DNA from 3 places in the Streptomyces sp. MS06 genome. Region 3 is predicted to be linked to each of the others. Evidence: riboswitches for the same ligand, from Rfam matches in the RefSeq annotation. Region 3 holds a riboswitch; each other region holds the start of a gene.
What was found. Region 3 has a riboswitch for thiamine pyrophosphate ahead of ACL02U_RS08060 (thiamine ABC transporter substrate binding subunit). Riboswitches for the same ligand answer to the same signal wherever they lie in the genome.
Positions count from the first base shown of each region.

Region 1 (7,781 bases), on a different contig from region 3:
GCACGTCCTCGTGCAGGTGCCTGTAGAGCACCGCTGCGGCGGAGTCGCCGTCGTGCGGCCGGCCGCCGGTCAGCATCTCGTACAGCACCACCCCGCAGGCGTACACGTCGGCGCGCGGATCGGCGGTGCCGTGCTCGATCTGCTCCGGGGCGAGGTAGGACACCGTGCCGAGTACGGCACCGGTGGTGCTGGTGACCGTGTCCACGGAGCGCACCAGCCCGAAGTCGGCCACCTTGACCCGTCCGTCGTCCCCTATCAGGACGTTCTCCGGCTTCATGTCCCGGTGCACGAACCCGGCCCGGTGCGCCGCGCCGAGCGCGGCCAGCACCGGCTCCAGGATGTCCAGCGCCGCCCTGGGCTGCAGCGCCCCGCGCTCGCGCAGCACGTCGCGCAGGGTGCAGCCGGCGACGTACTCCATGGCCAGGTAGACGTACGAACCGTCGGTGCCCTGGTCGAAGACCTGCACCACGTTCGGGTGGGCCAGCCGGGCGACGGACTTCGCCTCCCGGATGAACCGCTCCACGAAGGAGCCGTCCGCCGCGAGCGCCGGGTGCATCACCTTCAGCGCGAGCACGCGGTCCAGGCGGGTGTCCACGGCCCGGTAGACCGTGGCCATCCCGCCGACCGCGATCCGCGCCTCGACGCGGTACCGCCCGTCGAGCAGCCGCCCGACCAGAGGGTCCTCAAGGGTCGTGTCCACGCGGGTGAGTCTACGAGCCGTCACCGACACCCCGTTCCCTTCCACAGGATCGGGGCGGGACTGCAGCCGACCTGTGACGCGCTCCCGAGGGCCCGGAAGACCGCGCGCAGGGCTGCGCGCCCCGGGCGGAGGCCGTGCGCCCCGGCGGAGAGCCGTGCGCCCCGGGCGGAGGGCCGCGTGCTCAGAAGGCCGGCCGCTCCGGATCCAGTACCGCGCGGCCCCGGGCCGGCGACGACGCCTGCGCGAACCACCGCTGCGGGATCCGGCCGGCCCGCCGCGCCAGCCGGCCCGCCTCCACCGCGTGCCGCATCGCCGCGGCCATCGACTCCGGGTCCCGGGCCCGCGTCACCGCGGAGGCGAGCATCACGCCCGCGCACCCCAGCTCCATCGCCAGCGCCGCGTCCGAGGCCGTGCCCGCCCCCGCGTCCAGGATCACCGGCACGCCCGCCTGCTCCACGATGAGCTGGAAGTTGTGCGGATTGCGGATGCCGAGACCGGAGCCGATCGGCGAGCCCAGCGGCATGACCGCCGCGCAGCCGACCTCCTCCAGCCGCCGCGCCAGCACCGGGTCGTCGTTGGTGTAGGGCAGGACCGTGAAACCGTCGTCGACCAGCGTCTCGGCCGCGTCCAGCAGCTCCACCGGATCGGGCAGCAGGGTGCGCTCGTCGGCGACGACCTCCAGCTTCACCAGGTCCGTGCCCAGCGCCTCGCGTGCCAGGCGAGCGGTGAGCACCGCCTCCCCGGCCGTACGGCAGCCCGCGGTGTTCGGCAGCACCCGGATCCCGAGCCGGTCCAGCACCGACAGCACGGATCCGTGCACCGACGGGTCCACCCGCCGCATCGCCACCGTCGTCAGCTCCGTGCCGGACGCCACCAGCGCCCGCTCCAGCACCTCCAGGCTCGGGGCACCGCCGGTGCCCATGATCAGGCGGGACGCGAAGGGCGTACCCCCGACGACGAAGGGATCCTCGGCCACGGGTCAGCCTCCTTGGACTGCGGTCAGGACCTCGACGCGGTCGCCTTCGGCGAGGCGGGCCGACGGCCACTGCGCGCGCGGGACGACGGTCTCGTTGAGAGCGGCGGCGACGCCGGACGGGGCCCCGGTCAGGGACCGGACGACCGAGTCGAGGGCGGTGCCCTCGGCGACCTCGCGCGGCGCACCGTTGACGGAGATGTTCACGCGGCCCGCTCCACCGGGGCGAACCGCCGCGGGCTGAACGCCCGCGCCTCCTCCGGCAGCCCCCCGGTGACCAGGGCGTGCGCCAGTACCTCGCCGGTGACCGGGGTCAGCAGCACGCCGTTGCGGTGGTGACCGGTGGCCAGCAGCAGCCCGTCCAGGGCGGTCGGCCCGAGCAGCGGCGCGTTGTCCGGGGAACCGGGGCGCAGCCCGGCCCGCGTCTCGGTCAGCGGCAGCTCCGTCAGCCCCGGCACCAGCTCGTGGGCGTCGCGCAGCAGCTCGTACACGCCGCCCGCGGTCACCGTGGTGTCCCAGCCCAGCTCCTCACTGGTCGCGCCCACCACCAGCTCGCCGTTCTCCCGCGGCACCAGGTAGACCTGGCTGCCGCGCACCACCGCGCGCACGGTGCGACTGAGGAAGGGCGCGTACCGCTGCGGCACGCTCAGCCGCAGCACCTGCCCCTTCACCGGCCTGACCGGCGGAAGCACGTCGTCCGGCACGCCCGCCAGCCGCCCGCTCCAGCTTCCCGCGGCGAGCACCACCTGCCCGGCGCCGAGCACCGCGCCCGAGCGGGTGACCACGCCGGTGGCCCGGTCCCCGGCCACCGTGAGCCGTTCGGCCCGCTCCCGGTGCAGCACCACGCCGGCCCGCCCGCAGGCCGCGAGCAGCGCGGCCGCGAGCCGGCGCGGGTCGATCTGGTGGTCCCCGTCGACGCGGAGCCCGCCGCGCACGCCCGGCGCGAGCATCGGCTCCAGCCGGCGGCAGTCCCGACCGGACAGCCACTGCGAGTCGAGCCCGGACTGCCGCTGCAGGGCGTGCAGTTCGCGCAGCTCGGCCCGGTCGTCGGAGTCCAGAGCCACGGCGAGCGTGCCGCAGCGGCGGTAGCCGAGGTCCTGCCCGGTGAGGTCGGTGAGTTCGGCCGCGAAGCCCGGGTAGCGGCGGGCCGACGCCAGGTTCAGGCCGAGCAGTGTCTGCTCGCCGTGGTGCAGCTCCGTGACGGCGGCCAGCATCCCGGCGGCCACCTGTGCGGCGCCGCCGCCGGGGTCCGGGTCCACCACCGCGGCGGCGAGTCCGCGCTGGGCGGCCCGCCAGGCCGTCACCAGCCCGATGATCCCGCCCCCGATGACGAGGACGTCAGGTGTACGCGTGGGCGACATGGGCGTCCAGCCCCTCCCTTCGCCGGCATGACCCGGATCAGGTTCGTACGGTCGGAGGCCGCCAGCCTCCCTCTCAGCCCGGTGCGTCCGGGCTCCCGCGAGTGCTTTACGGTGGCCACCCTAGCCCGCCCGGACCGTGCCTGTAAGGGAGCCTCGCACCATGGCCCGATCGCTCGACGGCCTCGTCCTCGCCCCGGTGGCCGACCAGGCCCCCGGCCAGGTCGGCGCCGCTACCCGGTTCGCCTACCACGAGCAGGACGGCGGGATCTGGGCCGAGTACGCGGGCGGCGATGTCGTACGCGGCCGTCTGGTGGGTATCCGGGAGGGGGACCGGCTGGACTTCCGGTACGTGCAGCTCACCCGCGACGGTACGACGTCCGCCGGGCACTGCGTGGCCACCGTCCTCGAGCTGCCGGACGGGCGGGTGCGGCTGGAGGAGGACTGGGAGTGGGAGTCCCGGGAGGGCAGCGGGACGAGCGTGGTGGAGCAGGTCGCGGACGACGACGGCGGACCGGTGGGAAGCCGGCTGACTAGGGTGATCAGGTGAGTGAGCGGACGCAGCGGCGGGCCACGGCCCCGGCCGCGGGGCGGGTGGTCGTGGTCGGCGCCGGCATGGCCGGGGTGCAGACCGCGGTCGCACTGCGCGAGCACGGGTTCACCGGCTCGGTGACCCTGGTGGGAGCCGAACCCCACCAGCCCTACGACCGGCCCCCGCTGTCCAAGGCGGTCCTGCTCGGCACCGCCGAGCACTCCGCCTTCGACGTCGACTTCGACGGACTCGGCATCGGGCTGGAGCTCGGCCGGGAGGTGCTGGGCCTGCGCCCGGGCGACCACGAACTGGACACCGCCGCCGGGCCCGTGCCCTACGACGTCCTCGTCCTGGCCACCGGCGCGGAGCCGATCCGGCTGCCCGGCACGGACGGCGTACCCGGGGTGCACCTGCTGCGCACCCTCGACGACGCCGAACGACTGCGGCCCGTCCTCGCCCGCCAGCACGACATCGTCGTCGTCGGCGCCGGCTGGATCGGCGCCGAGTTCGCCACCGCGGCCCGCGAGGCCGGCTGCGCGGTCACCGTGGTCGAGGCCGCGGACCGGCCGCTCGCCGGGACCCTGCCGGCAGAGGTCGCCGCCCCGATGGCCGCCTGGTACGCCGACAGCGGGGCCGTGCTGCGCACGCACGCCCGCGTCGAGCACGTCGAGCCCGGGGCGGTGGTGCTCGACGACGGCACCCGGATCCCCGCGGGCGCCGTCGTCGTCGGCGTCGGAGCCCGGCCCGCGACCGGCTGGCTGGCCGGTTCCGGCGTCGAGCTCGGCGCCCGCGGCGAGGTGGTCGCCGACGCCCACCTGCGCACCTCCGCATCCGACGTGTACGCCGTCGGCGACTGCGCCTCCTTCCCGTCCGCCCGCTACGGGGAGCGCCTGCTGGTCCACCACTGGGACAACGCCCTCCAGGGCCCGCGCGTGGTCGCCGCGAACATCGTCGGCTCGGCCACCGGGCAGCCCGACGCGGTCTACGACCCGGTGCCGTACTTCTGGTCCGAGCAGTTCGGCCGCTTCGTGCAGTACGCCGGGCACCACGCCCGTGCCGACCGCACCGTCTGGCGGGGCGCCCCCTCCGGGCCGGCGTGGACGGTGTGCTGGCTGCGTGAGGGGAGGCTGGTCGCCCTGCTGGCCGTCGGCCGTCCGCGGGACCTGGCCCAGGGGCGCCGGCTGATCGGCGCGGGCACCGCGATGGACCCCGAACTGCTCGCCGACCCGGCCAGACCGCTGAAGGCGGCCACCGTCGGCTGACCGCGGCGGCCCCACCGGCGCGGCCGCCGCGGCCGGGGCTGACTACCGACTGTCGGTGCCAGATGGCAGGCTTGGTCATGTGACCGAGATTGACGCTAAGACCGATGCTCTCGTCCCCGGCTGGCTCACCCTCCCCGACATCGCCGAACAGTTCGGCGTCGAGGTGACGCGCGTGCGGCAGCTCGTCAAGGAGGGCCAGCTCATCGCCGTACGCCGGGGCGAGAACCGGGCGCTCCACGTCCCCGCCGCCTTCATCGACGGGGACAAGGTCGTCAAGGGCCTGTCCGGGACCCTGACCCTGCTGCGGGACGACGGCTTCACGGTCGAGGAAATGCTGGAGTGGCTGTTCACTCCCGACCCGAGCCTGCCCGGCACCCCCGCGCAGGCGCTCGGCGAGAACCGCGGCACGGAGGTGAAGCGCCGCGCTCAGGCGCTCGCCGTCTGACCCGCACCCGCCCCACCGCCCATCCGCACACCGTCCGGCGTACGGGCCGCGGCCTGCGCCGCGGCCGCCGTCCGCCGCGCCCCGTCGCGGCCCGTACGCCGCCGACCCGGCACCCACCACGGGGGAACCACCCATGTCAGACAAGGCCGCCACCGCCGCCACCGCCCGCCTCGCCGACGCCCGGCTCTACCTGTGCACCGACGCCCGCAGGCGCCAGGGCGACCTTCCGGAGTTCCTGGACGCGGTACTGGCGGGCGGCGTGGACATCGTGCAACTGCGCGACAAGGGCATGGAAGCCGCCGAGGAACTGGAGTACCTGAAGGTCTTCGCCGAGGCCTGCGCCCGGCACGGCCGGCTGCTCGCGGTGAACGACCGCGCGGACGTCGCCCACGCCGCCGGCGCCGACGTGCTCCACCTGGGCCAGGGCGACCTGCCGGTGCCGGCCGCCCGCAGGATCCTGGGCGGGGAGGCCCTCGTCGGCCGCTCCACGCACTCCGAGGCGGAGGCCGCGGCGGCCGCCGTGCAGGACGGTGTGGACTACTTCTGCACCGGCCCCTGCTGGCCGACCCCCACCAAGCCGGGCCGCCCCGCCCCCGGCCTGGACCTGGTCCGGTACACCGCGGGCCTGGGCACCGACCGCCCCTGGTTCGCCATCGGCGGTATCGACCCGGGCAACCTCGACGAGGTGCTGCGGGCCGGTGCCCGCCGGGTGGTCGTGGTGCGGGCGCTCACCGAGGCGGACGACCCGGGGAAGGCGGCGGCCCGGTTCGCGGAGCGGCTGCGGGAGGCGGTCCTCTAGCTCGGCCTGGGGTATCGCGAAGATCCTGCGCGGTGGCCGCGGTGGCCGCGGTGGCCGCGGTGGCCGCGGTGGCCGCGGTGCCCGGCGCCGTGCGGCGCCCGTTTCCCCGTGCTTCGGGGGACGTATGTCCAAGGGGTGGACAACAGGCCGACTTTTCGGGCAAATACCCGTGCTCCGGTTGGGGGACCGCCTACCCCTGGTTAACCTGCCGGTATGGCCCTCGGAACCGCATCCACCAGGACTGATCGCGCGCGGACCGTGCGCGAGATGCTCGCCACCGGAAAGGCGACCTACTCGTTCGAGTTCTACGCGCCCAAGACGCCGAAGGGCGAGAAGAACCTGTGGAACGCGCTCCGCCGGGTGGAGGCGGTCGCTCCCGACTTCGTCTCCGTGACCTACGGCGCGGGCGGCTCGACCCGGGCCACCACGGTCAAGGAGACCCAGCAGATCGTGGTCGACACCACGCTCACCCCGGTCGCCCACCTCACCGCCGTCGACCACTCCGTCGCCGAACTGCGGAACATCATCGGCCAGTACGCCGACGCCGGGATCCGCAACATGCTCGCGGTCCGCGGCGACCCGCCCGGCGACCCGATGGGCGACTGGGTGCCGCACCCGCAGGGACTGACCTACGCGGCCGAACTCGTCCGGCTCATCAAGGAGTCGGGGGACTTCTGCGTCGGCGTCGCCGCCTTCCCGGAGATGCACCCGCGCTCCGCCGACTGGGAGACCGACGTCCGCCACTTCGTCGCCAAGTGCCGGGCCGGTGCCGACTACGCCATCACGCAGATGTTCTTTCACCCGGAGACGTACCTCAGGCTGCGCGACGAGGTCGCGGCGGCCGGCTGCGACACGCCGGTCATCCCGGAGATCCTGCCGGTGACCAGTGTCCGGATGCTGGAGCGACTGCCCAAACTGAGCACCGCCGCCTTCCCCGACAGCCTGAAAGAGCGGATCCTCACAGCGAAAGACGATCCCGCCGCTGTACGCTCCATGGGAATCGAGTTCGCCACCGAGTTCTGTGCACGCCTCCTGGCCGAAGGGGTTCCGGGGCTGCACTTCATCACACTCAACAACTCCACGGCGACGCTGGAAATTTACGAGAACCTGGGCCTGCACCATCCCCCGCGGGCCTAGACCGGTCGCACTGCCGTACGACACACTGCACAGCGGCCACAGGGAGAGGGGCGTACATGAGCTGGACGGCGGTCCTCTACATCGCGTTCGGCGGCGTCGCGCTGTGGCTGCTCGGCGAGGTCCTGCTGCAGTACAAGGCGCGACTGCGCTGGCGGCTGCTCGCCTTCACCGGCTTCCTCGGCGTGGTCCTCGGAGTGCTCATCGCGTCCGTCGTCGTCATCGGTCTCGGCGCGGCCGCCTTCGCGGTCGGCCAGACCTACGTCACCCTGTCGTTCCGGCGCGGCTTCGCGGCCGGCTGGGCGGTCAGCCGCCGGGGCGCCGAGGACGGGCCCCGGCGCCGCGGCACGCCGGAGCACGACGACGAGGAGCAGGCGCCGTACCAGCCCGGCACGGACGACCCGGAGCAGGAGTACGCGGACCAGGCGGCCGCCCCCGGCGCCCACACCGCCGACGGAGACTCCTACGACCAGGCCGACGACCACGACGACGTGTTCACCCCGGTCCGCCCCGCCGGCCCGTCGGCCGCCGAGACCACCGCGGTCTACGAGCCCGAGCCGATGCCGGAGGACACCGGC
Region 1 is NZ_JBJZOJ010000009.1:26,013-33,793, forward strand. Features, by position in the region: gene pknB (Stk1 family PASTA domain-containing Ser/Thr kinase) at 1-700, opposite strand, end outside; gene ACL02U_RS06455 (thiazole synthase) at 882-1,676, opposite strand; gene thiS (sulfur carrier protein ThiS) at 1,680-1,880, opposite strand; gene thiO (glycine oxidase ThiO) at 1,877-3,034, opposite strand; TPP riboswitch at 3,032-3,143, opposite strand; gene ACL02U_RS06470 (hypothetical protein) at 3,195-3,581, shown strand; gene ACL02U_RS06475 (NAD(P)/FAD-dependent oxidoreductase) at 3,626-4,825, shown strand; gene ACL02U_RS06480 (Rv2175c family DNA-binding protein) at 4,905-5,270, shown strand; gene thiE (thiamine phosphate synthase) at 5,404-6,069, shown strand; gene metF (methylenetetrahydrofolate reductase [NAD(P)H]) at 6,283-7,206, shown strand; gene ACL02U_RS06495 (hypothetical protein) at 7,263-7,781, shown strand, end outside.
Region 1: linked by a shared signal. The riboswitch ahead of thiO (glycine oxidase ThiO) and the one ahead of ACL02U_RS08060 (thiamine ABC transporter substrate binding subunit) in region 3 are both predicted to bind thiamine pyrophosphate.

Region 2 (7,781 bases), on a different contig from region 3:
CTACTATCGGCTCGCCATGACAGCAGCAGGGAAGCACCAGGTGAGCCGCGCGGAAACCTCACGCCGAGGAAGCCGGCCGGGCCGGGCGGGCATCAGAGACGTGGCCGCCGCCGCCGGAGTCTCCATCACGACCGTCTCCGATGCCCTGAACGGCAAAGGCAGGCTCCCCGATGCCACACGGCGCCATGTCCGCGAGGTGGCCGAGCGACTCGGCTACCGGCCTTCCGCGGCGGCCCGCACCCTCCGCACCGGTAAATCGGGCCTGATCGGCCTGACGGTGACGACATACGGGGATGAACCTTTCACCTTCACAGAGTTCGCGTACTTCGCGGAGATGGCGCGCGCCGCCACCTCCGCCGCGCTCGCCCGCGGATACGCGCTCGTCATCCTCCCCGCGACCTCCCGCCACGACGTGTGGTCCAACGTCGCCCTGGACGGCACGGTCGTCATCGACCCCTCCGACACGGACCCGGTCGTCAGCGAACTGGTCAAACAGGGTTTACCGGTGGTCTCGGACGGCCGGCCGGCCGGCACTCTCCCGGTCACCGCCTGGGTGGACAACGACCACGAAGCCGCCGTCCTCGGCATCCTGGACCACCTGGCCGACGCCGGAGCCCGCCGCATCGGACTCCTGACCGGCACGACGACGGACACCTACACACACCTGTCGACCACCGCCTACCTGCGCTGGTGCGAGCGGGTGGGCCAGGATCCGGTCTACGAGGCCTACCCCGCGCACGACCCCTGTGCCGGCGCCGTCGCCGCGGACCGGCTGCTGGCCCGGCCGGACCGACCCGACGCCGTGTACGGCCTGTTCGACCCCAACGGCACCGATCTGCTCGCCGCCGCCCGCCGGTACGGACTGCGCGTCCCCGAGGACCTGCTGCTGGTGTGCTGCAGCGAGTCCACGGTCTACGCCAGCACCGAGCCGCCCATCACGACCCTGTCCCTGAAACCCCGGCGCATCGGCACCGCCGTCGTCCAGCTGCTCATCGACGCCATCGAGGGACTCGAATCGGACCAGCCGGTCGAGCAGGTGATACCGACCGAGATGATCGTGCGCACCTCCTCCCAGCGCCGGGCCCCGCGGAGGACGGTCAGCCCGCCCCGAGCGCCGGAGGAAGGGTGACGGAGGCCGACCGGAACGGCTGCGCCCCGGGCCCGCAGCACCGGCCGGGAGGCTCCCTGGAGGGTCGGCCGGACCGTCGGGGCGGGCGACGGCACCGTGTGCACACGGGGGCCGGACGCCTCCCGGCGGCGCCGTCGGTCGCCCGCAAGGCGGCGCGCCGTCCGCACGGCATGGTCTCCCGGTTCCCGGTACCTCGGGACCCGGCGGCCCCGGGGACGCCCGGCGGGTCACACCTTCCCAATCGGGGCGAAAGCCACGGTGAACCGGAGTCTTGCTCCGATTCACCACCCCTGGGTCATCACACGGCGCGATCCGCGTTCCTATGATGGGCCCACGACACCGCGGGCCGCTGCGACCAGGCAGTCCGATGCGGTGCAGCTGCGGCGCGATGGTGGAGGGGTCGATGACTCAGGGGGCCGGTCAGGGATCCGAGGCGGAGCGGACGGCGACGCTGCGCGACTTCCGGGTGCCGGCGTACGTCCACGAGGCCGGTCCGCACCCGCCCGGCACCGACCCCGAGGAGGCTCTCGGCCCGGCGGACCGGACGGACCCCCCGGAGGGGTACACCCCCACACAGCGCGATCTCCCCGTCATCAATCGGGGTGACACCGTCCAGGTGCCCGTCGGCCCGGCCGCATCCGTACCGGCCCAGCAGCCGGACGTTCGCCCGGGTGCCCTCTACGTGGTCGGCGACGTGCACGGCTACCTCGACGAACTGGTCGCCGCCCTCCGGGCCGAGGACCTGATCGACGCGGACGGGCACTGGTGCGCCGGGACCACCCGGCTCTGGTTCCTCGGCGACTTCACCGACCGCGGCCCGGACGGCATCGGCGTGATCGACCTCGTGATGCGGCTGTCCGCGGAGGCGGCCGCGGCGGGCGGCTACTGCAAGGCGCTCATGGGCAACCACGAGCTGCTGCTGCTCGGTGCGAAGCGGTTCGGCGACACGCCCGTCAACTCCGGTGCGGGCACCGCCACCTTCCAGGCCGCCTGGCTGCTCAACGGCGGCCAGAAGACCGACATGGACCGCCTGCAGGACCACCACCTGCAGTGGATGGCCCGCCTCGACGCGGTCGAGGAGGTGAACGGCTACCTCCTGGTCCACTCGGACACCACCGCCTACCTCGACTTCGGGGACTCGATCGAGGCGGTCAACGACACCGTCCGCGAAACCCTCACCCGCAACGACGCGGACCAGTGCTGGGACCTGTTCCGCAAGCTCACCCGGCGCTTCTCCTTCCGCGACGAGGGCGGCGCCGACGCCGTGCGCTCCCTGCTCGACACCTACGGCGGCAAGCGCATCGTGCACGGCCACAGCCCCATCCCGTACCTGCTGGGCGAGGTCGGCTCGGAGGACGGCGAGGACAGCAGGGACCCCGTCGTCGAGGGCCCGCACGTCTACGCCGACGGACTGGCCATCGCGATGGACGGTGGAGTGACGATGGCCGGAAAGCTGCTGGTCCGGGAACTGCCGCCGCCCGACTGACCTGTCACCTACCGGTCGGACGCCCACCGCGCGCCGACGGCGAACGGCGCAGAACCGGACGCAATTTCCGGAAACCCCCTGTCACCGGTTGCCGTAGCGGCTCTACCATCGGCATGTCCGTAGCAGGCTCCCCTCCGTTTCTGCCCGACGGCTCGTTGGCATGCGAGCCCCAAGCCCTACGGAGCATCGGGGGATGCACATGAACAACCTTCCGCAGCATCTTCTCAGCGAGGACCGCCCGGAATTCGAGCGAATCCTCGATGAGGCGCTGCGCTCCGCACCACACCACCCGGAACTGGCCGCTGTCGGACAACGACTCAACCCGGAACAGTTGCGGACCATGGCGCTCAACGCCACCGCACTCATCACGGCCGCCGCGGCGACCGAGTACCAGCACTACGTCAAGGTCCGCGAGGCGCTCCGCCACCCGGAACCGCCCGCCCCGGAAGCCGACGGCACCGACGACGGGGCGGAGCCGGACACCCGTGCAGCGGGCCTCGCCGCCACGGTCGAAGAGGTCGCCGAAGCATCCGGTGCGGGTGCCGTCGCCGTCGTGGCGGTCCTGGCGCCCGTTCTCGCCGGCACGGCAGCGGTGATATTCCTGCTGGTCGGCTACCTCCTGAAGATGCTGGACCCGCAAGCGGCGTTCGCCCGGACCATGCTCACCGTCGGCTGGGCCTTCGGCGCGCTGACCGCGGTCGCCATCCTCATCGCCACCGCCGGCCTGCTGATCACCGCGCTGCGCAACCGGCCGTCCTCCGACTCCGGCTCCTACAGCGCCGGGCGCAAGGAGGTGGCCCAGGCGCAGAACGCCTGGCGCGAGGCGTTGCTGGACCGCGGCATCCTTCCGTTTCTGCGGGAGGCGCTGGCCGACCCCGGTACGGCCGCGATGCGGGCCACCGCACCGTCGCCGCAAGGACGCATGCCCCGGCTGGGCTACGACCGGCCGGGCTTCAGCAGCCCGGAGGACGGCACCGTCGCCGGCCGGCGCCCCAGTTTCAGCAGCCCCGACTTCAGCAGCCCTGACTTCGGAGGCCCGGACCACCAGCCGGAGTAGCCGAACGACTGCTCCGCGCCGCGAACCGGCCGGGGCCCAGGCCGGCCGGGACGGTTGGGCCGCCCCGGCAGGCGGCACCCGTGAGCGCACCACCACGAGTGCCGCCCGGCGGCCTCAGTCCGCGATCGGCAGATACACCCGGTTCCCGCTCTCCGCGAACTCCTTCGACTTCTGCAGCATCCCCTCGGCGACCTCCTCGGGAGACGCCTCCTCAGCCGCAGCACCGCCGAACCGCTCCGTGATGCTTTGGCTGATCTTCATCGAGCAGAACTTCGGCCCGCACATGGAGCAGAAGTGAGCCGTCTTGGCGGGCTCAGCCGGCAGGGTCTCGTCATGGAACTCCCGTGCCGTGTCCGGGTCCAGGGCGAGGTTGAACTGGTCCTCCCAGCGGAACTCGAAGCGCGCGTCGGACAGCGCGTCGTCCCACTCCTGCGCACCCGGGTGTCCCTTGGCGAGGTCGGCGGCGTGCGCGGCGATCTTGTAGGTGATGACGCCCGTCTTGACGTCGTCCCGGTTGGGCAGGCCGAGATGCTCCTTGGGCGTGACGTAGCAGAGCATGGCCGTACCCCACCAGGCGATCATCGCGGCACCGATGCCGGAGGTGATGTGGTCGTAGGCCGGAGCGACGTCCGTCGTCAGCGGACCGAGCGTGTAGAACGGAGCTTCGTCGCAGATCTCCTGCTGGAGGTCGATGTTCTCCTTGATCTTGTGCATCGGGACGTGCCCCGGGCCCTCGATCATGGTCTGCACGTGGAAGCGCCTGGCGATGCGGTTGAGCTCCCCGAGCGTGCGCAACTCCGCGAACTGCGCCTCGTCGTTGGCGTCCGCGATGGAACCCGGCCGCAGCCCGTCGCCGAGGGAGTACGTGACGTCGTAGGCGGCGAGGATCTCGCAGAGCTCCTCGAAGTTCTCGTACAGGAACGACTCCTTGTGGTGCGCCAGGCACCAAGCCGCCATGATCGATCCGCCTCGCGAGACGATGCCCGTCTTCCGCTGCGCGGTGAGCGGTACGTAGGGGAGGCGGACGCCCGCGTGGACGGTCATGTAGTCCACGCCCTGCTCGGCCTGCTCGATGACGGTGTCCTTGTAGATCTCCCAGGTCAGCTCTTCGGCTTTTCCGTCGACCTTCTCCAGCGCCTGATAGAGCGGCACGGTGCCGATCGGTACGGGAGAGTTGCGCAGCACCCACTCGCGCGTGGTGTGGATGTTGCGCCCCGTGGACAGGTCCATCACCGTGTCAGCGCCCCAGCGTGTCGCCCACGTCATCTTCTCGACCTCCTCCTCGATGGAGGAGGTCACAGCCGAGTTGCCGATGTTCGCGTTGACCTTCACCAGGAACCGCTTGCCGATGATCATCGGCTCGATCTCCGGGTGGTTGACGTTCACCGGAAGTACCGCCCGGCCGGCGGCGATCTCCTCCCGGACGACCTCGGGGGACACGTTCTCCCGGACGGCCACGAACTCCATCTCCGGCGTGATCTCCCCTCGCCTGGCATAGGCGAGCTGCGTCACCGGCGCTCCGTCACGGCTGCGACGCGGCTGACGCGGACGTCCCGGGAAGACGGCGTCGAGGTTGCGCAGACCGCCCCGCGGCGCGGTGTGCTTGATCCCGTCGTCCTCAGGACGGACCGGGCGGCCCGCGTACTCCTCGGTGTCGCCGCGGGCGATGATCCAGTTCTCCCGCAGCGGGACCAGGCCCCTGCGGACATCGGTGTCGACGAGTGGATCGGTGTACGGCCCCGATGTGTCGTACAGCGTGACGGATTGCCCGTTGGTGAGGTGCACTTGGCGGACCGGCACCCGGAGGTCGGGGCGCGAGCCCTCGACGTATCCCTTGTGCCAGCCGATGGACTTCCCGGCCCCCGTATCGGCCGATCCCTCGGCCGCTATCTGAGCGGAGGCAGGCGTGCGTGCGTCCTTGTCGGTCATGAGACCTACTCCCTACGCCGGCATTACCCGGTAACAGGTTCGGCGGTCGACGCAGCGGCCACCGTCTTCGAGATTTCGGTGGAACATCGCTCGTTCCACGTGAAACATCGCAAAGACGGACGTCAGCGCCCTCTCAGCCCGGTGCTCCGAGCTCCCGCGTGTGCAAAGGTGCCTCCACGCTAGCGTCATTTCGGGCGCGGTGAACAGAGGGCCCCCTTTGTTCTTGCGATGATCGCTCGGTGACCACGACTCGTCAGCATGCGTATCCGCCACCGGGACCACAGCCGGGTCCGGACTCGGAGGACCGGACCCCGGATGTCGGAGACGACCACGGACACGGGCACGGGGAGGGCCACCAACACGGTCCAGCGCAAGGGCACGGGCACGGGCACGGGCACGGGCACGGGCACGGGCACGGCCACGGTCCGGCCGCTCCCGTCTCCCGGCACCTGCGCAAGGTCATCGCGGCCGTCCTGGTGCCGTTCGCCGCGGCCGTGGTCGTCGGTCTGGTGGTGCTGTGGCCCGCAGGTGCTCCGCCGCACCAGCGCACCGGCGTGGGATTCGACCGGCAGACCCAGCAGGCGACGGTCACCAGGGTGGACGGGGTGAGCTGCGCGTCCGTCCACGCCGCGGGAGCAGGAGCCCCGGACGGCACGGCCGACGCCGGAGGCGACTCGACCCGGCAGGAAGGGGGCAACGCCTGCCGGAAGGCGACCATCCGGGTGGACACCGGCAAGGACAAGGGCCGCACGTTCACCGAGATCGTCCAGCCGGACCAGTCACGGCAACTGCACAGTGGCGAGAGGGTCGTGGTCGCCTACGAGCCCTCGGCGCCCAAGGACCTGCAGTACTCGGTCGCCGACGTCGACCGCCGGTTCCCGATGGCCCTGCTCGCCGGAGTCTTCGCGCTCGCTGTCGTGATCGTCGGCCGGATGCGCGGGGTGATGGCGCTCGTCGCGCTGGCCATCAGCTTCCTGCTGCTGAACTTCTTCATTCTGCCCGCCATCCTCGAGGGGGCGAACCCGTTGGTGGTGGCGGTGGTCGGATCGAGCGCCATCATGCTGATCGCGCTCTACCTCAGCCACGGGTTGTCCGCGCGGACGTCGGTGGCGGTACTCGGAACCCTGATCTCACTGCTGCTGACCGGGCTGGTCGGTGCCGTGTTCATCGGCTGGGCCGCACTCACCGGCAACACCGACGACAACACGGGCCTGATCCACGGACTCTATCCCTCCATCGACATGAGCGGTCTGCTGCTGGCCGGGGTCATCATCGGCTCGCTCGGCGTCCTCGACGACGTGACGGTCACGCAGACCTCGGCGGTGTGGGAACTGCACGAGGCGAATCCGTCGATGGGATGGCGCGGGCTGTACCGCTCGGCCATCCGCATCGGACGCGACCACATCGCCTCCGTCGTCAACACGCTGGTCCTGGCCTACGCGGGCGCCGCCCTGCCACTGCTGCTGCTCTTCTCGATCGCGCAGAGCAGCGTGGGGACGGTCGCCGGCAGCGAGTTGGTCGCCGAGGAGATCGTGCGCACACTGGTCGGCTCGATCGGTCTGGTCGCCTCCGTGCCGGTCACCACCGTTCTGGCGGCCCTGGTGGTGGCAGCCGACCGCACCCGACCGGTGTCGGCCGGAGCGGGCACGGGCGCGGGCCGGCCGGCGGGTTCACACCCGCCGGCCGCCCTGGCCCGTGGCGGTCGGGGGCGGCGGCGCAAACCCTGACCGGTCGGCCGTCCGCCTGTCGAGCGGTCTGCCCTCGCACCCGGCGCCTGACGACCGGGACGGCTCCGGGGCACTTCCGCATCCCCGGCGTGGCGTCGGCACGGGAGGGCGGAGCGGCCGGCCCGTCCAGGCGGCAGGGCTACGGCTTCACCATCTTGAAGAAGCGTTCCTGCACTCCGGCGACGATGGCGCGGACCGCCTCTGCCGCATGTCCGGCATGCCTCAGCCCGCGTTCTGCTCCTCCGCCAGAATGCGGCCGAGGGCTTCGTCGAGATGGGCGTCGAAGTCGGCGAGGGCGCCCTCCTGCCCCAGCGGCACGAGCTTGTCGGTGCGGTCGAGGAAGGCGAGCAGCGGCGCGGCCGACGAGCGGAACAGCGCATGGTCGCACCCCACCTGGAGCCGGATCAGGACCTCGCCGAGGACGTCCGGTTCGGCGGGTGCGACCTGTACGTC
Region 2 is NZ_JBJZOJ010000002.1:4,177-11,957, reverse strand. Features, by position in the region: gene ACL02U_RS01090 (LacI family DNA-binding transcriptional regulator) at 17-1,129, shown strand; gene ACL02U_RS01085 (metallophosphoesterase) at 1,533-2,615, shown strand; gene ACL02U_RS01080 (hypothetical protein) at 2,809-3,672, shown strand; gene thiC (phosphomethylpyrimidine synthase ThiC) at 3,787-5,601, opposite strand; TPP riboswitch at 5,594-5,769, opposite strand; gene ACL02U_RS01070 (YibE/F family protein) at 5,841-7,328, shown strand; gene ACL02U_RS01065 (SsgA family sporulation/cell division regulator) at 7,551-7,781, opposite strand, start outside.
Region 2: linked by a shared signal. The riboswitch ahead of thiC (phosphomethylpyrimidine synthase ThiC) and the one ahead of ACL02U_RS08060 (thiamine ABC transporter substrate binding subunit) in region 3 are both predicted to bind thiamine pyrophosphate.

Region 3 (7,781 bases):
CGCCCCAAAGCAGCTCCAGCCCAAAGCCGCTCCGCCGACCTAACCGGAAGCCTGCGACCAGAGCCGACTGGCAGGAAAAACACTGCCTCGCCCCTGACGCTGTACGCTAAGTTATTCTCGATGCGCAGGGTCACCGCGCACATTGCATCGGTATCGCAAGTCAGGGGGGCTAATGAGTTTTGGACTTGATGCAAAGAAGGCCGCGGATATCTGTCAGACGGAAATGTATGGAGATTGGTACCGGGACCCCTGGGGGTGGCCCGAACTATCTTGGGTGATGAAGAGCCCGCGGGAATTTCCGTGGTCGGAGATTGTGCACCGAGACGGCAATATCACGCTGCGGCGGGAGCCTAGATTCGAACCCACCGTTGTGCCGAAAAGCCGCCTAGGGGTACGTCCGGCCGTAGTGATGTCGCTAGACGTAAGGATGGCCTATGCGGCAGCTATCGCGCAGGTAACCTCAAAGCTTCACGCCAATTTGCCCGAATGGGTCTACGGCTGGCGATTGCGCAATGAGAAGAGGCTGGCCAACAACGGTGACGAGTGGAAGAATTATTCTTCATTCTTTCATGACCCTGCATTGATGGAAGGGTATGCACTTCAGACGGATATCACCTCCTTCTTTGCTTCCATTGATGTCAATAAGGCAGTGGATGTTGTCTATTCCGAGGCGGGCGATTCTGCTGGTGCGCGCCTAATTGAAAAGATTGTTCGATCTCATCACGAGCTTGCATCCAGGAATGGTCTTCCTCAGCGAAGTTGGCCATCCGCCATCCTGGCGAACCGGTACATGGCTCCACTCGACAACCTGATTTCGCAGAGGTTGTCTTCAGGTCAACTGACAGGGGCAGTCAGGTGGATGGATGATATTTACGTAACCGGAGAAGAGGCGACGCTCTACAAGTTCTTCCTCGACTTCCAGTCTCGCGTTCGAGAGCTGGGTCTTGAGGCCAACGCCTCTAAGAGTCGCCTGGGTCGCCTCAAAGAGATCCGGCAGGATGTGCTTCTGGAGGGCCTTCAAGAAGTGCCGATCCCCGTAAAGAAGAGGATTCAAATACTGGAGAATGGGTCCGATGTCGTTGAAGCCGCAGTCGAGGAGATGGACATCGAATGGCTGAGGAAGCTAGAGGGTGCAGCACTGGAAAGGCCGTTCAGTCAATCTTCTGCCACGATCAAAGTGATCCTGAAGACTCTCAGGAAGCATAAGGAGTATGGGAATTTTGATCGATGGCTTGCCTTTGCGGAGAAACTCTCCCACGTTGCAGACGCGCTGGGCAGGTACTTCCGCGATGCTGTAAAAGAAGATCCGCGCAGAATGGGTGCCTACTGCGATTGGTATAGCGGCTACCGTGCAACCGAGTGGGCGGCAATCCACTGGTCGTCTGCTCAGTTCGCCTTGGCTATCCCCAGTTCTAATCGGCTGCCAGCATATCGGGAAGTGATGGCGGAATGGCTGGAAAAGGGTTCTGACCTGCATCAAATCTCAGTGGCGGCCCAACGCTTGGCTCAGATTGACCCCACCGCGACTAAGGACATCATTCGTAGACGTCTGGATGATGAGGCGCGACCTATTTTTCAGAGAATCTATGCTTTGGCTCTAATGAATGCGCGAGATGAGAGGTTGCTGATTTCGCGTACCATCAAGCAGGATGCCAGCAACGTAGTGACTCGGGAATGGTTGGAAGCCAACAACTATTCGACTCCCAAAGTCTCTGCGGACTATGACTCGGTTGCCTCCGAATAGCGGGCAAATTCGACGCCCCTGGATCAGCCGACGCACGTTACGTGGGCTGGGTGAACGGAAGGCTGCTGGTGATGCCATAAGCGATTGGGGTGGCGGTGATCACGGCGCACTCGGATCAGGGCTGGGCCGTCCCTGGGCCGTCCGAGGCCGACCAAGGCTGACAGTCGGCACCCACGGGTGACCACCCCCACCCCGCTCTGGCCTGGGCTCCCCGAGTTGATCTGCGACACTAGGAGGGTTATGCCGAAGCCCGGAGAACTCACTTTCGTCGCCCCCCGCGGAGCCAAGAAGCCGCCGCGGCATCTCGCCGACCTCACGCCCGCCGAGCGCAAGGAGGCGGTCGCCGCGATCGGTGAGAAGCCGTTCCGCGCCAAGCAGCTCTCGCAGCACTACTTCGCGCGCTACGCGCACGACCCCGAGCAGTGGACCGACATCCCCGCCGGGGCGCGCGGGAAGCTGCGGGAGGCGCTGCTGCCGGAGCTGATGACGGTGGTCCGGCATCTGTCCACCGACCAGGGCGCGACCCGCAAGACGCTGTGGCGGCTGTTCGACGGCACTCTCGTGGAGTCGGTGCTGATGCGGTACCCGGACCGGGTGACCATGTGCATCAGTTCCCAGGCCGGCTGCGGTATGAACTGCCCCTTCTGCGCCACCGGGCAGGCCGGCCTGGACCGGAACCTGTCCACCGCCGAGATCGTGCACCAGATCGTCGACGGGATGCGGGCCCTGCGGGACGGGGAGGTGCCCGGAGGTCCGGCCCGGCTGTCCAACATCGTCTTCATGGGGATGGGCGAGCCGCTGGCCAACTACAAGCGGGTGGTGGGCGCCGTGCGGGCGCTCACCGACCCGGCGCCCGACGGCCTCGGGCTGTCCCAGCGCGGTATCACCGTGTCGACCGTCGGACTCGTTCCGGCCGTCCACCGGCTGGCCGACGAGGGCCTGAAGTGCCGGCTCGCCATCTCCCTGCACGCGCCGGACGACGAGCTGCGCGACACGCTCGTCCCGGTGAACACGCGGTGGAAGGTGCGCGAGGTGCTGGACGCCGGATTCGAGTACGTCCAGAAGTCCGGCCGCCGGCTGTCCATCGAGTACGCCCTGATCAGGGACATCAACGACCAGGCCTGGCGCGGTGACCGGCTCGGCCGGCTCCTGAAGGGCAAACCGGTGCACGTCAACCTCATCCCGCTCAACCCGACGCCGGGTTCGAAGTGGACCGCTTCCCGACCGGAGGACGAGAAGGCGTTCGTCGACGCCGTCGCCGCGCACGGGGTGCCGGTGACCGTCCGGGACACCCGGGGTCAGGAGATCGACGGGGCCTGCGGCCAGCTCGCGGCCACCGAGCGGTAGCCTGAGCACGGACGACTTCACACCGACACAGCACCACGTCACAGCACCACCGATATCCGCACCACCGATATCAGCATCATCCACACCTGCATATTCCGACAGGGGAGCGCCACAGCGCTGAGAGTGCGGCACCGGCCGCAGACCCTCCGAACCTGGCCCAGGTCATTCTGGGTAGGGAGATCGGTCACCACTCGAGCTGTTGCGCCCTGCCCGGCCCCGGCGGACGGATGCCCGCCGGTTCCGGGCGGGGCCGCGTCTTCTCCTGGTCACCCCAGGAGGAATCAAGTGAGCATCACCAAGAAGGCCACCGCCCTCGCCCTCGGGCTGGGACTGGTCACCGTGCCCGCGCTGACCGCGTGCGGCGCGTCCGACGAGGGGAGCACCCGGGGCGGCGGCTCCCGCACCGTGACTCTCGTCAGCCACGACTCGTGGGCGGCCTCGAAGGACGTCATCGCCGCGTTCGAGAAGCAGTCCGGCTACCAGGTCAAGGTCCTCAAGAGCGGGGACGCCGGGCAGGCCGTCAACAAGGCCCTCCTGACCAAGGACCACCCGCAGGGCGACGTCTTCTTCGGCGTCGACAACACCCTGCTGTCCCGCGCGCTCGACAACGGCCTGTTCCAGCCGTACCGCGCCCAGGGTCTGGACCGGGTGGGCGCGCAGTACCAGCTGGACGCCGACCGGCACCGGGTCACGCCGGTCGACTACGGCGACATCTGCGTCAACTACGACAAGAAGTACTTCGCCGACCACGAGCTGGCCCCGCCCGCCACCTTCGACGACCTGATCAAGCCGGCCTACAAGGATCTCCTGGTCACGGAGAACGCCGCCACCTCCTCACCGGGCCTCGGCTTCCTCCTCGGCACCGCGGCCCGCTACGGCGACGGCAGGTGGCAGGACTACTGGAAGAAGCTGAAGGCCAACGGAGTGCAGGTGGTCGACGGCTGGGAGCAGGCCTACAACGAGGACTTCTCCGGCTCGGCCGGCGGCAAGCAGGCGAAGGCCGACCGGCCGCTCGTGGTGTCCTACGCGTCCTCGCCTCCCGCAGAGGTGATCTACGGCGATCCCAAGCCGTCGACCGCACCCACCGGGGTGGCGAAGGGCACCTGCTTCCGCCAGATCGAGTTCGCCGGCCTGCTGAGCAATGCCGGGAATCCCGAGGGCGGCAAGGCGTTCATCGACTTCCTGCTCACCAAGCGGTTCCAGCAGGACATGCCGCTGAACATGTTCGTCTACCCGGTGGTGGACGGTGTGCAGGTCCCGGCCGAGTTCACGAAGTACGGGCCCCCGGCCGAGGACCCGGAGACGATGACGCCGGCCAGGATCGCCGACCACCGTGACGCGTGGGTCAAGTCGTGGACGTCTCTCGTACTGAAGTGAGGCAAGCGGCCGCGGGCGCCGCACCGCGCCGCGGGAGCGCGGTGCGGCTCGGCCTGACGGTCGTGCCCGTCGCGTTCTTCGCGGTGTTCTTCGCCTACCCCGTCACCGCGATCGTCGTGCGCGGCCTGCGGGTCGACGGGGCCTGGCGGATCGAGCGGCTGTGGCAGGTCGCGGCCGGGTCCGACGTGCGGCACGTGCTGTGGTTCACCACCTGGCAGGCGGCCGCCTCCACCGCGCTCACCCTGCTGGTGGCGCTGCCCGGGGCCTACGTCTTCGCCCGCTTCGCCTTCCCGGGCAAGCAGGTGCTGCGGGCCGTCGTGACGGTGCCGTTCGTGCTGCCGACCGTCGTCGTCGGTTCGGCGTTCCTGGCCCTGGTCGGTCGCGGCGGGCTCCTCGACGACCTCTGGGGCGTCCGCCTGGACACGACGGTGTGGGCGATCCTGCTGGCGCACGTCTTCTTCAACTACGCCGTGGTCGTGCGCACCGTCGGAGGGCTGTGGGCGCAGTTGGACCCGGGGCAGGAGGAGGCGGCGCGGATGCTCGGCGCCTCGCGGTTCGCGGCCTGGCGGACGGTCACCCTTCCGGCGCTGGCGCCCGCCGTGGCCGCCGCCGCCCTGATGGTCTTCCTGTTCACCTTCACCTCGTTCGGGGTCGTGCAGATCCTGGGCGGCCCGACCTTCTCCACGCTGGAGGTGGAGATCTACCGGCAGACCTCCCAGCTCTTCGACCTGTCCGCGGCCGCCGTGCTCACCCTCCTGCAGTTCGCCGCCGTCGGCGCGATACTCGCCGTGCACGCCAGGACCGTCCGGCGGCGCGAGGGCGCGCTGCGCCTGGTCGACGCCGCGGGCACGGCCCGCCGCCCGCGCGGGGCCGGGCAGTGGGCGCTGCTGGGCGGTGTGCTGGCCACCGTGGGGGTGTTGCTGGTGCTGCCGCTGGCCGTGCTGGTGCAGAGGTCGCTGGCGGTGCCCGGCCTGGGTTCCTACCGGGCGCTCGGCTCGGACGCCGGCGGGGTGTTCCTGGTGCCGCCGATCGACGCGATCGGCAACTCGCTGGAGTACGCGGCGGCCGCGACGGCCATCGCGGTGCTGGTCGGAGGTCTGGCCGCCACGGCGCTGACCCGCAGGGACGCCGGACGGCTGCTGCGCACCTTCGACGCGCTGCTGATGCTGCCGCTCGGGGTGTCCGCGGTGACCGTCGGCTTCGGATTCCTGATCGCCCTGGACGAGCCGCCGCTGGACCTGCGCACCTCCTGGATCCTGGTGCCGCTCGCGCAGGCGCTGGTGGGGGTGCCGTTCGTGGTGCGGATCATGCTGCCGGTGCTGCGGGCGGTGGACGTACGGCTGCGGGAGGCGGCGGCGGTGCTGGGGGCGTCGCCGTGGCGGGTGTGGCGTGAGGTGGATCTGCCGCTGGTGCGGCGGGCGCTGCTGATCGCGGCCGGGTTCGCCTTCGCGGTGTCGCTGGGCGAGTTCGGGGCGACCGTGTTCCTGGCACGGCCGGACAATCCGACGCTGCCGGTGGCGGTCGCCCGGTTGCTGGGACGGCCCGGTGCCGTCAACTACGGTCAGGCGATGGCCCTGTCGACGATTCTGATGCTGGTGTGCGCGGCGGCCCTGCTGGTGCTGGAGCGGCTGCGCGGCGGGGAAGGGACGGGGGAGTTCTAGATGCTGCTGAGCCTGCGGGCCGCGACCGTGCGCTTCGGCGAGCGGGACGTGCTCGACGCCGTCGACCTGGACGTCGCCGAGCACGAGGTGGTGTGCGTGCTCGGGCCGAGCGGCAGCGGCAAGTCGACGCTGCTTCGCTCGGTGGCCGGGCTCCAGCCGCTGCACTCCGGTCGGGTGCTGCTGGACGGGCGGGACCAGGCGGCGGTGCCCGCGCACCGGCGTGGCGTCGGGTTGATGTTCCAGGACCACCAGCTCTTCCCGCAGCGGGACGTGGCCGGGAACGTGGCGTTCGGGCTGCGGATGCGCGGGGCGTCGAAGGCGGAGCAGTTCGCCCAGGTGAGCGAGCTGCTGGACCTGGTGGGCCTGCCGGACGCCGGTTCCCGGCCGGTGGCGGCGCTGTCGGGTGGGGAGCAGCAGCGGGTGGCGCTGGCCCGTGCGCTCGCCCCGCGGCCCCGGCTGCTGATGCTGGACGAGCCGCTGGGGCAGCTCGACCGGTCGCTGAGGGAGCGTCTGGTGGTGGAACTGCGGGAGCTCTTCCACCGGTTGGGGACCACGGTGCTCGCCGTCACCCACGACCAGGGTGAGGCGTTCGCGCTCGCGGACCGGGTCGTGGTGATGAGGGACGGGCGGATCGCGCAGTCGGGTTCGCCGCTGGAGGTGTGGCAGCGGCCGGCGGACCCGTTCGTGGCCCGCTTCCTCGGTTTCGACAACGTGGTGACGGCCACGGTCGTCGGCCTGGCCGCGGTCACTCCGTGGGGCAAGCTCCCGGTCCCCGAGGGTGCGCCGCAGGGGCGGCGCGGTCTGCTGGTGCGGCCGGCCGGGGTGCGGTTGGTCCCGGCGCCCGGTGGGCTGCCCTGCACGGTCACGGCCCGGACCTTCAAGGGAACCCATGTGACCGTGCGGCTCCAGCCCGAGGACGCGCCGCCGCTGGAGGCGGCCTGCGCGCTGCGGGATGCGCCGGAGGTCGGGGACGTGGTGGGTGTGGACTTCGACGTCGCAGACGTCGTGGTACTCGGCTGACCGTCGCCCTCGCGGCCCTTGCTGTCCCGCCGCGCTCCGTCTCGGTCTGCTGCGCGGTACGCCTCTTGGCCGGATCGCCGTTCGCGGGTGCTTCACGAGCCTTCTAGGCTGAGCGGCATGACCCTTCTCAGTCATGACCGCTACTGCGACGAAATCGCCCGTCAGACGGACCAGTTGAGGAAAGTGGTGACCTCCGGTGCTGATCTGGCCGCCACGGTGCCGACCTGCCCGGACTGGTCGTTGGAGCAGCTGGTGCGCCATGTCGGCGGTGCCCTGCGCTGGGTGGAGCTGCTGGTGCGCACCCGGTCCCGGGAGAACGTCCGCGACGAGGACGTGACGGGATCCGCCGGCCCGGACGCCACGGGTGACGCCCCCGCGCTGGACGCCTGGCTCGCCGGTGCCGGTGAGGCGGTGGTCTCCGCGCTGCGGGAGGCCGGTCCGGACGCCGCCGTGTGGTCCTGGACCGGGGACGCCACCGCCGGTTTCTGGGCCCGCCGGATGACTCACGAGATCACCGTGCACCGCGCCGACGCGACGCTCGCCGCCGGGCTGCCCTACGAGGTCGCACCCGAGGTGGCCGCCGACGCGATCGACGAGTGGCTGGACATCGTCCGGTTCGTGCAGCGGGTCGG
Region 3 is NZ_JBJZOJ010000011.1:90,669-98,449, forward strand. Features, by position in the region: gene ACL02U_RS08050 (reverse transcriptase domain-containing protein) at 278-1,744, shown strand; gene rlmN (23S rRNA (adenine(2503)-C(2))-methyltransferase RlmN) at 1,985-3,091, shown strand; TPP riboswitch at 3,182-3,287, shown strand; gene ACL02U_RS08060 (thiamine ABC transporter substrate binding subunit) at 3,377-4,468, shown strand; gene ACL02U_RS08065 (ABC transporter permease) at 4,444-6,129, shown strand; gene ACL02U_RS08070 (ABC transporter ATP-binding protein) at 6,130-7,149, shown strand; gene ACL02U_RS08075 (maleylpyruvate isomerase family mycothiol-dependent enzyme) at 7,267-7,781, shown strand, end outside.